DNA from 2 places in the Achromobacter sp. FW305-C-28 genome. Region 1 is predicted to be linked to the other one. Evidence: riboswitches for the same ligand, from Rfam matches in the RefSeq annotation. Region 1 holds a riboswitch; the other holds the start of a gene.
What was found. Region 1 has a riboswitch for glycine ahead of AC3WMR_RS12230 (D-amino acid dehydrogenase). Riboswitches for the same ligand answer to the same signal wherever they lie in the genome.

Region 1 (7,296 bases):
CCCGCCTGCGCGTTCGGCGCAGACCGCGCCTTGTCCCATCGCTAGGATCAAAGCCTCTATCGAAGGAGCTTGATCATGCGCATCGGCGTTATTGGCGGCGGCCACGGCTGCTACGCGGCGGCGGCCGACCTGGTGGAAAAAGGGCATCGCGTGCGGCTGTGGCGCCGCGACGGGGCCGCGTTCGACAGCCTGCGCCAGGCCGGCGCCCTCACGGTGACCGACTATCGCGGCACGCGCCGCATCCCGCTGGGCGACGGCCCCGGCCAGCTGGCGCTGGCGGCTGACCTGGGCGCCGCGGCAGACGGCGCGCAGTTGCTGGTGATTCCGCTGCCGGCCACGTCCCACGCCGCCCTGGCGCCTGACCTGGCGCCGCACCTGCAAGACGGCCAGGTGGTGTTCCTGCCGCCCGGCACCTTCGGCAGCCTGCTGTTCGCCCGCGCCCTGAAAGACGCCGGCAACCCGGCCGAGGTGGCCTTTGCCGAGACCGGCACCCTGCCCTACCTGGCGCGCAAGCACGGCGACCGCGTCGTGATCAGCGCCTACGCCACGCGCCTGCCCACCGGCGTCTTTCCCGGCCGCCTGTCCGGCCCCGCCCTGGAAGTGCTGGCGCAGGCCTACCCCAGCATCGAGCCGATCGAAGACGCCCTGTCGGGCGCGTTGATGAACGCAGGGCCGGTGATCCATCCGCCGCTGATCCTGATGAACGCCGGCCCGCTGGAACACTTCGACAAGTGGGACATCCACAACGAAGGCACGCAACCGTCCATCCGCCGCGTGACCGACGCGCTGGACGCCGAACGCATCGCCGTGCGCACGGCGCTGGGCTATGCGGCGCCGCACTTTCCGCTGGCCGACCACTACGCCGCCGCGGGCGATGAATGGATGTACGGCCGCGGCGCGCACGGCAAGCTGACCGACAGCGGCGACTGGCGCGAGAACATCGACCTGGCGCGCCACCGCTACATGCTGGAAGACACGCGGCTGGGCCTGTCGTTTCTGGTGTCGACGGGCCGCTGGGCCGGCGTGCCCACGCCGGTGGCGCAGGGCCTGCTCAGCCTGGCCTCGGCCGTGACGGGCCGCGACCTGTATGCCGAAGGCCGCACGCTGGAAGCCCTGGGCCTGCACGGCCTGTCGCGCAGCGCCATGGCCGCGTTGCTGGCGCAAGGGGCCTGACCATGGACAAGACCTTGTGCGTGGTCGGCGCCGGCCGCATGGGCATCGGCATCACGCTGTCGTACATCCATGCCGGGCTGCCCGTCACCCTGATCGACATCAAGCCGCGCGAACGCGGCGAACAGGCCGAATATTTCGCGCGGGTGCTGGGCGACCTGCGGCGCGAACTGGTCACGCTGACGCGGCTGGGCCTGCTGGACGCGGCACAGGCCGACATTGCGCTGGGCCGCGTGCGCCTGACCACCCGCGACGACGCCCGCGTGGACCTGGCCCACGCCCGGGTCGTGTTCGAAGCCGTGCCCGAACGCCTGGACGTCAAGCGCGACACCTTCGCCTGGCTGGGGCGGGCCTGCGCGCCGGACAGCGTCATCGCGTCCACCACGTCCACCTTCCTGGTGACCGAACTAGCCGCGTTGGTGCACACGCCTGCCCGCTTCCTGAATGCGCATTGGCTCAACCCGGCGTATCTCATTCCGCTGGTGGAAGTGAGCCGCGGCCCGCAGACGGCGGACGCCGCGTTGCAGGACCTGCTGGCGGTGCTGCGGCTGGCCGGCAAGACGCCCGTGCAATGCGCGCCGGCGGCCGGCTACATCGTACCGCGCATCCAGGCCCTGGCCATGAACGAGGCGGCCCGCATGGTCGAGGAAGGCGTGGCCAGCGCCGAAGACATCGATACCGCCGTGCGGCTGGGCTTCGGCCTGCGCTTCTCGGTGTTGGGCCTGCTGGAATTCATCGACTGGGGCGGCGGCGACATCCTGCATTACGCGTCCCGCTATCTGGCCGATGCCATCGACCCACGCTTTGCCGCGCCGGACATCATCGCGCGCAACATGGAAGCCGGCCGCAACGGCCTGCGCGAAGGCCAGGGCTTCTACGACTACGCCGGCATGGACGTGGACGCCTACAAGCTGCGGCGGCTGGGGGAGCTGTGCGACCGGTTGCGCATCATGGGCATGCTGCCGCGTCATGACGGGGCTCGGGAAATGGGCGACGTGCGGTAAAGGGGCGCTGCCCCGCTGCCTGCCCGCTGTCAACGATCCAGCATCTCCAGCACCCGCAATGCCAGCCGCACGCGCGCCTCGTTGGGATAGTTGCGGTTGGCCAGGATCACGATGCCCTCTTTGCGCGACGGCACGAAGGCCACGTAGGCGCCAAAGCCGTTGGTGGCGCCGGTCTTGTTGATCCACGTCGCGGGCTGCGGCGCGCTCGGCGGCTGCAAGGCCTGCACCGGCAAGGTCTCGAAGGCCACCTTGGCAGAATTGCCGGCCACCAGGTCATCCACCGACACCGGATAACGGTACTGCTCCCAGATCAGGTCCTGCGTCATCGCGCCCAATTGGTAGTAGCCCGTGTGCGTGGCCGCGATCGCGCGCTGGATGGCGGCCTCCACGGGCGCCACGCCCAGGTTCACCTCGACAAAGCGGATCATGTCGCGGGCGGTCGATTTCACGCCATAGGCCTCGTCCGCCAGCACGCCCGGATTCACCCGCACCGGCGCGTTCTGCTTGTTGTAGCCCCAGGCGTAGTCCGGCATTTTTTCAGGCGGTACGTTCACATAGGTGCTGCGCAGGCCCAACTTGGGCAACAGGCCCTGCTCCAGCGCCGCCACGTAGGGCTGGCCCAGGCTGCGCGCGGCCGCGACGCCCAGCATGCCGATGCTGGGGTTGGCATAGGTGCGGTGCGTGCCGGGCGCATATTGCGGCGTCCAGGCCTTCAAGTAGGCCATCAGCTGGGCCGTGTCCTGCACGGCGTCCGGCACCTGCAAGGGAAAACCGCCCGCCGTGTGCGTGGCCAGGTTGACCAGCGTGGTCTTGGCGAACGCGCTGCCTTGCAGTTCGGGCACGTACTTGGCGGGGGTGTCGCCCAACGACAGTTTGCCCGTGGCCTCTGCATAACCCGCCAGCGTCACGGTGAAAGTCTTGCTGATCGAGCCCAGCTCGAACAGCGTGTCGGGCGATACCGGCTTGCGCGGTGCGCGCGAGGCATCGCCGTAGTTGAAAAAGCGCTGCTCGCCGTTGCGGGTGACGGCGATCGCCATGCCGGGGATGTCGTACTGGCGCATGACCTCGGCGACGGCGGCGTTGATCGCCTCATCAGTAGCCTGCGGCGGCACCGCAGCGACGGGTGCGCGGGGCGCGGACGACGCTGGCGCTGGCTGCCCCGCCGCCAGGGCGGGCCCGGCGCCTGCGGCCAGGGCCAGGAACCACATCGAAGTACGGAATCTTTCCCTCAGGCGCATGCCATTCTTCCTATCGCGTCACACCGGCTGGCGCCGGCCGAATGGCGCCCAGTGTAGGACGAAATTGGCACATCCTAGTACTAACCCTAAGTCTCGCCCGGCCGAAAATTTGGCTATCCTGCTTCGGTCGATTCAAAACCCCGCAGAAGAGACTCGCCCCCGTGGCGGGCGCCGACGGAGCAACCGCCCCGGAAACTCTCAGGCAACAGGACTGCGCGGTGTAGACAATCTGGAGAGAGGCGCCAAGCGCGCCCACCGAAGGGGATCCCGCGGCGCACACCGCCCGGGTGAAGCTCTCAGGTACCAAGACAGATGGGGTGCTGCTGCCGGTTGGCCGCAGCCACGCTATCTGGAGCCACCATGCCCCGCATCGCCATCATCGGCGCCGGTATCACCGGCGTCACGTCTGCGTACGCCTTGAGCAAACTGGGTTACGACGTCACGGTCTACGACCGCCAGCGCTATCCCGCCATGGAAACGTCCTATGCCAACGGCGGCCAGCTGTCCGCCAGCAACGCCGAAGTCTGGAACAGCGCCGCCACCGTCATGAAGGGCCTGCGCTGGCTGGGCCGCCGCAATGCGCCGCTGCTGCTCAACCCGCGCTTCTCCTGGCACAAGTATTCGTGGCTGGCCCAGTTCATGGGGCAGATCCGCAATTACCGCCAGAACACCATCGCCACCACCCGGCTGGCCATCGAGGCGCGCCAGCACCTGTACGCCATGGCCGAGGAAGAAGGCATCGACTTCGACCTGGAACGGCGCGGCATCCTGCACATCTACCACGACGCCGCCAGCTTCGAGACCGCACGCCGCGCCAACGCGCTGCTGCGCGAAGGCGGACTGGAACGCCACGCGGTCACGCCCGACGAAGCACGCGCCATCGAACCCGCGCTGCAAACGGCGTGCCATGGCGGCTTCTACACGCCGTCCGACGCCACCGGCGACATCCACAAATTCACCAGCGGCCTGGCCCGTGCCTGCGAGCGCCGCGGCGTGCGCTTCGAGCAGGACGCCGACATCCGCGCCATCAGCCGCGACGGCCTGCCCTACGTGCTGGACATTGCCCGCGAAGGCGGCACGCAACACGAACAGCACGAGGCCAGCGCCATCGTCATCTGCGCGGGGGCCGCCAGCCGCCAGTTCGCGCGCCGGCTGGGCGACTCGTTGAACATCTACCCGGTCAAGGGCTATTCCATCAGCGTGCACCTGGACGAGCCCGACAGCCGCGCCGCCGCCCCCACCGTCAGCCTGCTCGACGAGGCCGCCAAGATCGTCACCAGCCGCCTGGGCGACCGCTTCCGCGTGGCCGGCACGGCGGAATTCAACGGCTTCAACATGGACATCCGCGCCGAACGCATCCAGCCGCTGGTGGACTGGACCCGCAAGCACTTCCCCGGCGTACGCACGTCACGCGTGGTGCCCTGGTGCGGCCTGCGCCCCATGACGCCCAACATGATGCCGCGCGTCGGCCCGGGCAAGCGGCCCGGCGTGTTCTACAACACCGGGCATGGGCATCTGGGGTGGACCTTGTCGGCAGCAACGGCGCAGATGCTGGCGGCGAGTGTGCGGGACGGGGTCGCGCTGGCGTAGCGCCTACCGCGCCAGCAACTGCGGCACCGACGACGCCAGCAAGGTCAGCCCTGAACACGTCAGCAGCCCCAGCACCGTGCGCCGGAACGTCACCTCGGAAATGCCGATGTACAGGCGGGTGCCCAGCAGCGTGGGGATCAGCATCGCCGGCGCCACCACGGCGAACATGGGTGCCATGTCGCGGGTGACGATGCCGGTGGCCAGGTAGGTGGCCATCGTCACCGACAGCATGGCCAGGTTGAAGTTCTGGATCACGGCGCGCTGCGTGTCCTTGTTGAAGCCGCGCAGCGTGCACCACAGCGTGGGCACGCTGCCCGCGAAACCGCCGATGCCGCCCAGCACGCCGCCGACCAGACCCACGGCGCCATCGCCCAGGCGGTTGCCGCCGATGCGCGGCAGCCGCTGCGACATCAGCATGACCGGGCACCACAAGGCCAGCAAGGCGCCCAGCACCGCCTTGAACCAGTCCATGTCCAGGTGCGGCAGCACCAGCACGCCCAGCGGAATGCCGGCCAGGCCGCCGATCAGGAAAGGCCACAGCAGTTGCCAGTCAAAGCCCCGGCGCACCGAGAACACGGCCAGCAGTTGCCCGGTCAAGGCGCCGAAGACGGCCAGCGCGGCGGCCAGACGCGGGTCCAGCACCCAGGCCCAGAACGACATGGCCACCATGCCGAACGCGAAGCCCGACAGCCCCTGCACGAAGCCCGCCACCGCCGCGCCAAGCGCCACTACCCATACCGCATCCATCCCTGCTGTCTCCTTGATTCCGGGGCCGGTTGCGGCCTCTTGCTGTCATGACCGGGGATTCTAGGCAGGTACGGCGCGCAAGGTTATTTGAAGTGCTGATGAGGGAATAGGTTTTCGATAATGGCGCGCCGAAGCGTTGCGCGCGCGGTCGAACCCGGCACGCAAGCGTTCAGGCTAGCCTTGCAGAACCTCGTAGAACCTTTCGGCCTCGCCCCGGTCGCCCAGCACGGGGGTCAGTCGGTCGAGCACGGCGTCGCGGTAGGAAGGTTTGATCTCCCAGTCGTCGTTGCGCAGGTCTTCGTCCGCGTCCAGGTAGACCTCGCCCACGGCGGCCAGGGCGGCGGCCAGCGTCCAGAGGTCCGGCGCGATGTCGTCGGGTTCCCATTTGCCGGTGCCGTGCATCGCATACAGGATGCGGCCGCTACCCGTGTCCAGGATGAAGGGATCGGCGTTCAGGTCGGCGATGACCAGCCAGTTGTCCTGCCAGGCCGGCACCCGCTGGCCGTTGGAGGCATCCCAGCGGTAGCCGGCCTGCAGATCCCACAGGCGGCTGAGCGCGGGGAAACACACATTGGTTTCCGACAGCGTGATGCCGACCGGGCCGATGTGCGCGTGGTACGTCTGTCCCAACGGACCGATGCGGGCATAGAAATCGGCCAGCGCGTCGGGCAGCGGGATTTCGCCGCGCCATTCGTCGCGGCCTTGCGGGCGCAGTTCGCCGAAGCGGGCAAAGCGGTCCCGCAAGACGTCCACTGGGTAAGGGTCGAGCTGGGGCATGGAAAATTCCTGTGTCGCACGTGCCGTGTTGTAAGTGATCACGGCGCCGTTATTTTGCTACAACGCGCGGGTTGCGCCGGGCTACCCACGGCGCGCGCGTCAGGATTATTCCAGGCATTGGATTTTCGCCCGCCAACCCGATATGATGATGCTTCTTTCAAGACGCCCTCCCGGTCCGCCGGGAGGGCGTTTCTTTTGGCTTTTTCCAACCCAGAAGGAACCCTTGAAATGACCCATCCCCCCTCCTCCCATCCGAACGCCGGCAACGATGCCGCCGCGGCCAGCCTGTTGGGCTTTGTCCGCCACGGCCACGGCCCGGAACCTGTGCTGGTGCTGCACGACTGGCTGGGCGACCATGGCAACTACGCCGCGATGACGCCCTATCTGGACGGCGACGCCTGCACCTATGTGTTCGCGGACCTGCGCGGCTATGGCCTGTCGCGCCCCCTGACGGGCGCCTGCACGGTCGATGAGATCGCCGCCGATTGCCTGGCGCTGGCCGACCACCTGGGCTGGCCGCGCTTTAACGTGCTGGGACATTCGATGACGGGCATGGTCACGCAGCGCCTGGCGGCGAATGCGCCTGACCGCATCAAGCGGGCGATTGCCGTGTGCCCGGTGTCGGCTGCGGGCAATCGACTGGGCCCGGACGCGTATGCGTTCTTTGCCAGCACGGCGCACGACGACGAGGCCTTTTGCCGCCTGATGCAATACGTGACCGGTGGCCTGGGCCGCGGCTGGGCGCAGGCCAAGCTGCGGCGGCATCGCGC
Region 2 (7,296 bases), on a different contig from region 1:
AGGGCCCCATCCGGGCTGCCAAGCTGGTGGTGGCCACTGGCGGCATGGCGATCCCGCAGCTGGGCGCCACCGACTTCGGCCTGAAGCTGGCGCGCCAGTTCGGCCTTAAGGTGGTCGAGCCGCGCCCCGCGCTGGTGCCGCTGACCTTCGATGCGGCCCAGTGGCAGCCCCTGGCGGAATTGTCCGGCGTGGCGCTGGAGGTCAATCTGCAGACAGGGCAGGGCAAGACCCGCGGTGAATTCCTCGAAGACCTGCTGTTCACGCACCGCGGCCTGTCGGGTCCGGCGATCCTGCAGATCTCCAGTTTCTGGAAACCGGGCGAACCCATCGTCATCGACCTGGCGCCGGGGCGCGACCTGGCCGACGAACTGCTGGCGTCCAAGTCCGGCAACCGCCAGCAATTGCACACGGTGCTGGCCGGCCTGTGGCCCAAGCGCCTGGCGGATCGCTGGCTGCACCTGGCCGAGCAGGGCGGCAAGCCTGGCCTGGCGGCGTTGCGCCTGGCCGATGCGCCCGACAAGACCCTGCGCGCCCTGGCGCAGGACATCCACCAGTGGACGCTGGTGCCCAGCGGCACCGCCGGCTACAAGAAGGCCGAAGTCATGCGCGGCGGCGTCGACACCCGCGGGCTGGACCAGAAGTCCATGCAGGCCAAGACCACCCCCGGGCTGTACTTCGTTGGCGAAGCCGTGGACGTCACCGGCTGGCTGGGCGGCTACAACTTCCAGTGGGCCTGGGCCTCGGGCGTGGCCTGCGGCAAGGCGCTCTAGGGCCGGCGCCCGCGTCGGCGGGCGGCCATTTCTCTTTCATTCTCGGACGATTTCCCGACGGCCATCTGCCACGCGGCGCCTTGGTGCGTCTGCGCCGTGCAGCCGACGGCAGCGCATAGCCCGCTTCTATGACAGCCATTGCAACGCAGCCATTGTGATATCAAATAAAAATACATATCATTTATGTTTTCGATAATCAATACGGCCCCGCATTCCGCGGCGCCGTCCTGACGGAGACATCTCATGGCCTACACCCTGCCGACCCTGCCATACGCCTATGACGCGCTCGAACCCCATATCGACGCCATGACGATGGAAATCCACTACAGCAAGCACCACCAGACCTACGTCACCAGCCTGAACGCGGCCCTGGACGGCGCGGGCATCGCCACGGACGAGCCGGTCGAAGCCCTGGTGGCCCGCCTGGACCAGTTGCCCGAGGCGATTCGCGGCGCGGTGCGCAACCACGGCGGCGGCCATGCCAACCACAGCCTGTTCTGGTCCGTCATGTCGCCGCAGGGCGGTGGTGAGCCCGAGGGCGCGCTGGCCCGCGCGATCGACGCGGAACTGGGTGGCCTGGCCGCGTTCCGCGAGGCCTTCACCAAGGCAGCGCTGACCCGCTTCGGCAGCGGTTGGGCCTGGCTGTCCGTCACCCCGGCCGGCAAGCTGGTGGTGGAAAGCAGCGCCAACCAGGACAGCCCGCTGATGCAGGGCAACACCCCGATCCTGGGCCTGGACGTCTGGGAGCACGCCTACTACCTGAAGTACCAGAATCGCCGGCCGGAATACATCGGCGCCTTCTACAATGTCGTCAATTGGCCCGAGGTGGCGCGCCGCTACGCCGCCGCCATCGGCTGATCCGGCATTGCGCGAGGGCAGCGTTCCATGAACACATTCAGCCGTCATCGCATCCGGCCCGCAGCCACCAGCGTCAGTGTATGGACGCTGGCGGTGCTGGTCGCCTGCCTGGGCCTGCATCAGTTGTGGGTCTACTTCGACGCGAACGCGCCGCATGTGGCGGACGCGCTGCTGGGCGGCATGGTCGCCGCCGGCGCCACCGCGGCGGGCACGCTGCCCATACTTTTCGCGCGCACCATTCCCCAGAAAATGCAGGACAGCATGTTCGGCTTCGGCGCCGGCGTGATGCTGGCGGCCAGTGCGTTCTCGCTGGTCGCCCCGGGCATCGCGGCAGCCGAATCGCAGGGCGCCGGCCCCTGGGGGGCCGGGCTGACCGTCGGCGCGGCCATCCTGCTGGGCGCGGCCGCGCTGCTGCTGATGGATCGGCTGCTGCCGCATGAACACTTCATCAAGGGCCGCGAGGGCATCGAGGCGCACCGGCTGCGCCGCACCTGGCTGTTCGTCTTCGCCATTACCTTGCACAACCTGCCCGAAGGCCTGGCCATCGGCGTGGGCTACGCCGGCAACGATCCGGTGCGCGGCACCGCGCTGGCCACTGGCATCGCCATCCAGGACATTCCCGAAGGGCTGGTGGTGGCCGTGGCGCTGATTGCGGCCGGCTACAAGCGCTCGTTCGCGGTGGCGCTGGGCATGTTGTCCGGGCTGGTCGAGCCCGTCGGCGCCGTGCTGGGCGCCGCCGTCGTGGGCTGGTCGGCGGCCATGTTGCCCTGGGGGCTGGGGTTCGCGGCGGGAGCCATGCTGTTCGTGATCAGCCATGAAATCATTCCCGAATCGCACCGCAAGGGGCATGAGGTCTACGCCACCTGCGGCTTGATGCTGGGTTTCGTGCTGATGATGCTGCTGGACACGGCGCTGGGCTAGGGGCCGGGAGCCGGTTGCACGCCGGGGGCGCGCGCCGCGGTTGCAGGCCGCGCGGCGCTGGGCGAAGCCGGCGTTTCGCGGTATGCTTTCGGCGCTGTCACGCATGTTGCGGGAGAGAGCGGCTGTTAACCCGGCCGCCGCCGAAGGCGCAATTCGCCCGGAATCGCTCAGGTATCCCATACCGCACATGTTTGCCCTGTCGCGGTTTTCGCCGTGCGGATGGGCAAAACAGCACTCTGGAGAGACCTGGCGCCGCTGCCCAATCAGGGACATAGCGCGCAGCCCAGGCGCCGAAGGTGCAAACCCGCCACGCGGGGCAACTCTCAGGCAAAAGGACAGAGGGGCGGAAGATTCAGCCGTTGCGCGGGGGCTCATCGCCCGTCCGCCAGCGGCATTCCGTAACCCTGGCACCGCTGCCGCTCCGGAGTACCCGCGCATGTCCGCAACCCTCAAACGCACCCCGCTGGCCGACGAACACATCGCCTCTGGCGCCCGCATGGTCGATTTCGGCGGCTGGGACATGCCCCTGGCCTACGGCTCGCAACTGGAAGAACACCACGCGGTGCGCCAGGATGCCGGCATGTTCGACGTCTCGCACATGCTCAACGCCGACGTCACCGGCCCGGATGCCTTTGCCTTCCTGCAGTACCTGGTCGCCAACGACGTGGCCAAGCTGACGGTGCCGGGCAAGGCGCTCTATACCTGCATGCTGAACCCGCAGGGCGGCGTCATCGACGACCTGATCGTCTATTTCTTCGCCGCCGACCAATGGCGCGTGGTGGTCAATGCCGGCACCGCCGACAAGGACATGGCCTGGATGCAGCGCGTCAAGCAGGCTGGCAAGTTCGACGTCACCATCACGCCGCGCCGCGACCTGGCCATGATCGCCGTGCAGGGCCCCAATGCCCGCGCCAAGGTCTGGGCTGCGCGCCCCGCCTGGCAGGCCGCCAGCGAGCCGCTGACCCCGTTCGTGGCCGCCCGCATCGGCGACGACACCCTGGTGGCCCGTACCGGCTACACCGGCGAAGACGGTTTTGAAATCGTGCTGCCTGCTACGGAGGCCGTGCAGCTGTGGCGCGACCTGGTCGCCCAGGGCGTGCGCCCGGCTGGCCTGGGCGCGCGCGACACGCTGCGCCTGGAAGCCGGCATGAACCTGTACGGCCAGGACATGGACGAACTGACCCAGCCCGGGCAAGCCGCGCTGACCTGGACGGTTTCCCTGAAAAACCCCGAGCGCCGCTTCATCGGTCGCGATGCGCTGGAACAATTCGCCACGCCCGCCGCCTTCGTCGGCCTGAAGCTGCAGGAGCGCGGCGTCATGCGCGCCCACATGGCCGTGCGCACCGCGCAGGGCACCGGCGAGCTCACCAGCGGCACCATGTCGCCCACGCTGGGCGTATCGATCGGCTTTGCCCGCCTGCCGCAAGGCGTGGCCGTGGGCGATACGGTCGAGGTCGACATCCGCGGCAAATGGGTGCCCGCCCTGGTCTGCAAACTGCCGTTTGTCCGTAACGGCAAAGCCGTCGAACACTCGTAAACTCGAAGCTTCGCGCCGCAGGCCCCCGTGACGGGCGGGCCGCCGGCGCGAGGCGCGCAACACCATTCTTCTACTCGAATCCCTCAGGAGTTCCCATGAGTCTGCCCACCGATCGCAAGTACACCCAGTCCCATGAATGGGTCAAAGCCGAAGGCGACGTGTTTGTCGTCGGCATCACCGATACCGCCCAGGACCAACTGGGCGACCTGGTCTTCGTCGGCGACGTCAAGGTCGGCGCCAAGCTGAACGCGGGCGAAACCGCCGGGGTGGTCGAGTCGGTCAAGGCCGCCTCGGACATCTACGCCCCGGTCGCCGGCGAGATCGTTGCATTCAACGACGAACTCGAAAGCAACCCCAACCTGATCAACGAATCGGCCTTCACCGCCTGGATCTTCAAGATCAAGCCGGTCAACGCCGCCGATGCCGACAAGCTGCTGGACGCTGCCGGCTACGAAGCCGTCGCCAACGGCTAAGCCTGTCCGGACGGGCGGCGGCGCCAGGCGCCGCGCCCGTCCGCAAGATGCATCACCGTTCGTCCCCCGACGACACCTGCTACCCCGAGATCCCTCCATGTCGCGCGCCCTAGACACCCACACCGACTTCATTCCCCGCCACATCGGCCCCTCCGACGCCGACCAGGCCGCCATGCTCGCCGTGATCGGCAGCGCCAGCCTGGACGCCCTGATCGAAGAAGTCGTGCCGCCCAAGATCCGCAGCCAGGCCCCGCTGGCGCTGCCGCCCTCGCGCAGCGAAGCCGACGTGCTGGCCGAACTGAAGCAGATCGCCGGCCGCAACAAGGTCTTTCGCAACTACATCGGCCAGGGTTACTACGGCACGCAGACCCCCAACGTGGTCCTGCGCAACATTCTCGAGAATCCCGCCTGGTACACGGCCTACACGCCCTACCAGCCCGAGATCTCGCAGGGCCGCCTCGAGGCCCTGCTGAACTACCAGACCATGGTCGCCGACCTGACCGGGCTGGACATCTCCAACGCCTCGCTGCTGGACGAAAGCACCGCCGCCGCCGAAGCCATGACGCTGGCCCGCCGCGGCGCCAAGTCGCAGAGCCCGGTGTTCTTCATCTCGCGCCACGTGCATCCCCAGACCATCGAAGTCGTGCGCACGCGCGCCGAAGGCCTGGACATCGAAATCGCCATTGGCGACGAAGCCGAGGGCCTGCCGGAGTGCTTCGGCGTGCTGCTGCAATACCCGCACAGCACCGGTTCGGTGTCGGACTATCGCAAGCTGGCTGACGCCGCCCACGCCCAAGGCGCCGTGGTGGCCGTTGCCACCGACCTGCTGGCCCTGGCGCTGTTGGCCGCGCCCGGTGAGTGGGGCGCCGACATCGCCGTCGGTTCGGCCCAGCGCTTTGGCGTGCCGTTCGGCTTTGGCGGCCCGCACGCCGGCTTCATGGCCTGCAAGGACGCCTTCAAGCGCAACATGGCCGGCCGCCTGGTCGGCGTGTCCAAGGACGCCCAGGGCAACCCGGCGATGCGCCTGGCGCTGCAAACGCGCGAACAGCACATCCGCCGCGAGAAGGCCACGTCCAACATCTGCACGGCCCAAGTGCTGCTGGCCGTCATGGCCGGCATGTACGCTGTGTGGCACGGCCCGGCCGGCCTGCGCCGCATCGCCCATCGCGTGCAGCGCTACACCGCCATCCTGCGCGCCGAACTCGGCAAGCTGGGCATCAAGGTCGCCAACGACACCTTCTTTGACACGCTGCTGCTGGAAACCGGCGCCGCCACCCCGGCCATCCTGACGGCCGCCGAGTGCGAGCACATCAACTTGCGCCGCGTCGACGGTGCCCGCCTGGCCGTCTCGCTGGACGAAACCGTCACCGCCGCCGACCTGCAAGCGCTGGTCAACGTGTTCGCCGCCGGCCTGGAGCGCGATGACGTCGAACTCGACGTCGACGCGCTCGACGCCGTGGCCGCCAGCGGCATTCCCGCCGCCGTGGCCCGCGAAAGCGCCATCCTGAAGCACCCGGTGTTCTCCAGCGTGCAATCCGAAACCGACATGCTGCGCTACTTGCGCAAGCTGGCCGACAAGGATCTGGCGCTGGACCGCACGATGATCCCGCTGGGCTCGTGCACCATGAAGCTGAACGCCACGGCCGAGATGATCCCCATCACCTGGCCCGAATTCGCGCTGGTCCACCCGTTCGCGCCCGGCTCGCAAAGCCAGGGCTACAACGAGCTGATCTCCCGCCTGTCGGCCGCGCTGTGCGAAATCACCGGCTACGACAACATCAGCCTGCAGCCCAACTCGGGCGCGCAAGGCGAGTACGCCGGCCTGCTGGCCATCCGTGGCTACCACCAGGCCAACGGCCAGCACCAGCGCAACATCTGCCTGATCCCGTCGTCGGCGCACGGCACCAACCCGGCCTCGGCCCAGTTGGCCGGCATGGAAGTCGTGGTCGTGGCCTCGGATGCCAACGGCAACGTCGACCTGACCGACCTGCGCGCCAAGATCGAACAGGTCGGCGACAAGCTGGCCGCGCTGATGATCACCTACCCGTCCACGCATGGCGTGTTCGAGGAAGCCGTGACTGAAATCTGCGACCTGGTCCACCAGGCCGGCGGCCAGGTCTACCTGGACGGCGCCAACATGAACGCCATGGTCGGCGTGGCGCAGCCGGGCAAGTTCGGCTCCGACGTGTCGCACCTGAACCTGCACAAGACCTTCTGCATCCCGCACGGCGGCGGCGGCCCGGGCGTGGGCCCCGTGGCGGTGCGCGCCCACCTGGCGCCGTACCTGCCGGGCGTGGTCAACGAACAGGGCAAGCTGCCCGGTGAAGCGAAGGTCGGCCCGGTTTCGGCCGCGCCGTTCGGTTCGGCCGGCATCCTGCCGATTCCGTTCGTGTACATCGCGCTGATGGGCGCCGATGGCCTGCGCCGCGCCACCGAAGTGGCCATCCTGAACGCCAACTACATCGCCACCCGCCTGCGCGACCACTACCCGGTGCTGTACGCGGGCCGTAACGGCCGCGTGGCGCACGAGTGCATCCTGGATGTGCGTCCGCTCAAGGAAACCAGCGGCATCAGCGCCGAAGACATCGCCAAGCGCCTGATGGACTACGGCTTCCATGCCCCCACCATGAGCTTCCCGGTGGCCGGCACGCTGATGGTCGAACCGACGGAATCCGAAGGCGTGGCCGAACTGGATCGCTTCATCGAAGCCATGATCTCGATCCGCGAGGAAATCGCC

Region 2: linked by a shared signal. The riboswitch ahead of gcvT (glycine cleavage system aminomethyltransferase GcvT) and the one ahead of AC3WMR_RS12230 (D-amino acid dehydrogenase) in region 1 are both predicted to bind glycine.

The regions. Positions count from the first base shown of each region.
Region 1 covers NZ_JBYSYL010000004.1:28,001-35,296, reverse strand. Annotated here, with positions in the region: gene AC3WMR_RS12245 (NAD/NADP octopine/nopaline dehydrogenase family protein) at 76-1,173, shown strand; gene AC3WMR_RS12240 (3-hydroxybutyryl-CoA dehydrogenase) at 1,176-2,174, shown strand; gene ampC (class C beta-lactamase) at 2,204-3,382, opposite strand; glycine riboswitch at 3,546-3,636, shown strand; glycine riboswitch at 3,638-3,728, shown strand; gene AC3WMR_RS12230 (D-amino acid dehydrogenase) at 3,773-5,002, shown strand; gene AC3WMR_RS12225 (sulfite exporter TauE/SafE family protein) at 5,006-5,749, opposite strand; gene AC3WMR_RS12220 (hypothetical protein) at 5,924-6,526, opposite strand; gene AC3WMR_RS12215 (alpha/beta fold hydrolase) at 6,755-7,296, shown strand, end outside.
Region 2 covers NZ_JBYSYL010000010.1:52,297-59,592, reverse strand. Annotated here, with positions in the region: gene AC3WMR_RS22560 (BaiN/RdsA family NAD(P)/FAD-dependent oxidoreductase) at 1-770, shown strand, start outside; gene AC3WMR_RS22555 (superoxide dismutase) at 1,014-1,628, shown strand; gene AC3WMR_RS22550 (ZIP family metal transporter) at 1,656-2,549, shown strand; glycine riboswitch at 2,649-2,743, shown strand; glycine riboswitch at 2,776-2,898, shown strand; gene gcvT (glycine cleavage system aminomethyltransferase GcvT) at 2,986-4,086, shown strand; gene gcvH (glycine cleavage system protein GcvH) at 4,182-4,559, shown strand; gene gcvP (aminomethyl-transferring glycine dehydrogenase) at 4,657-7,296, shown strand, end outside.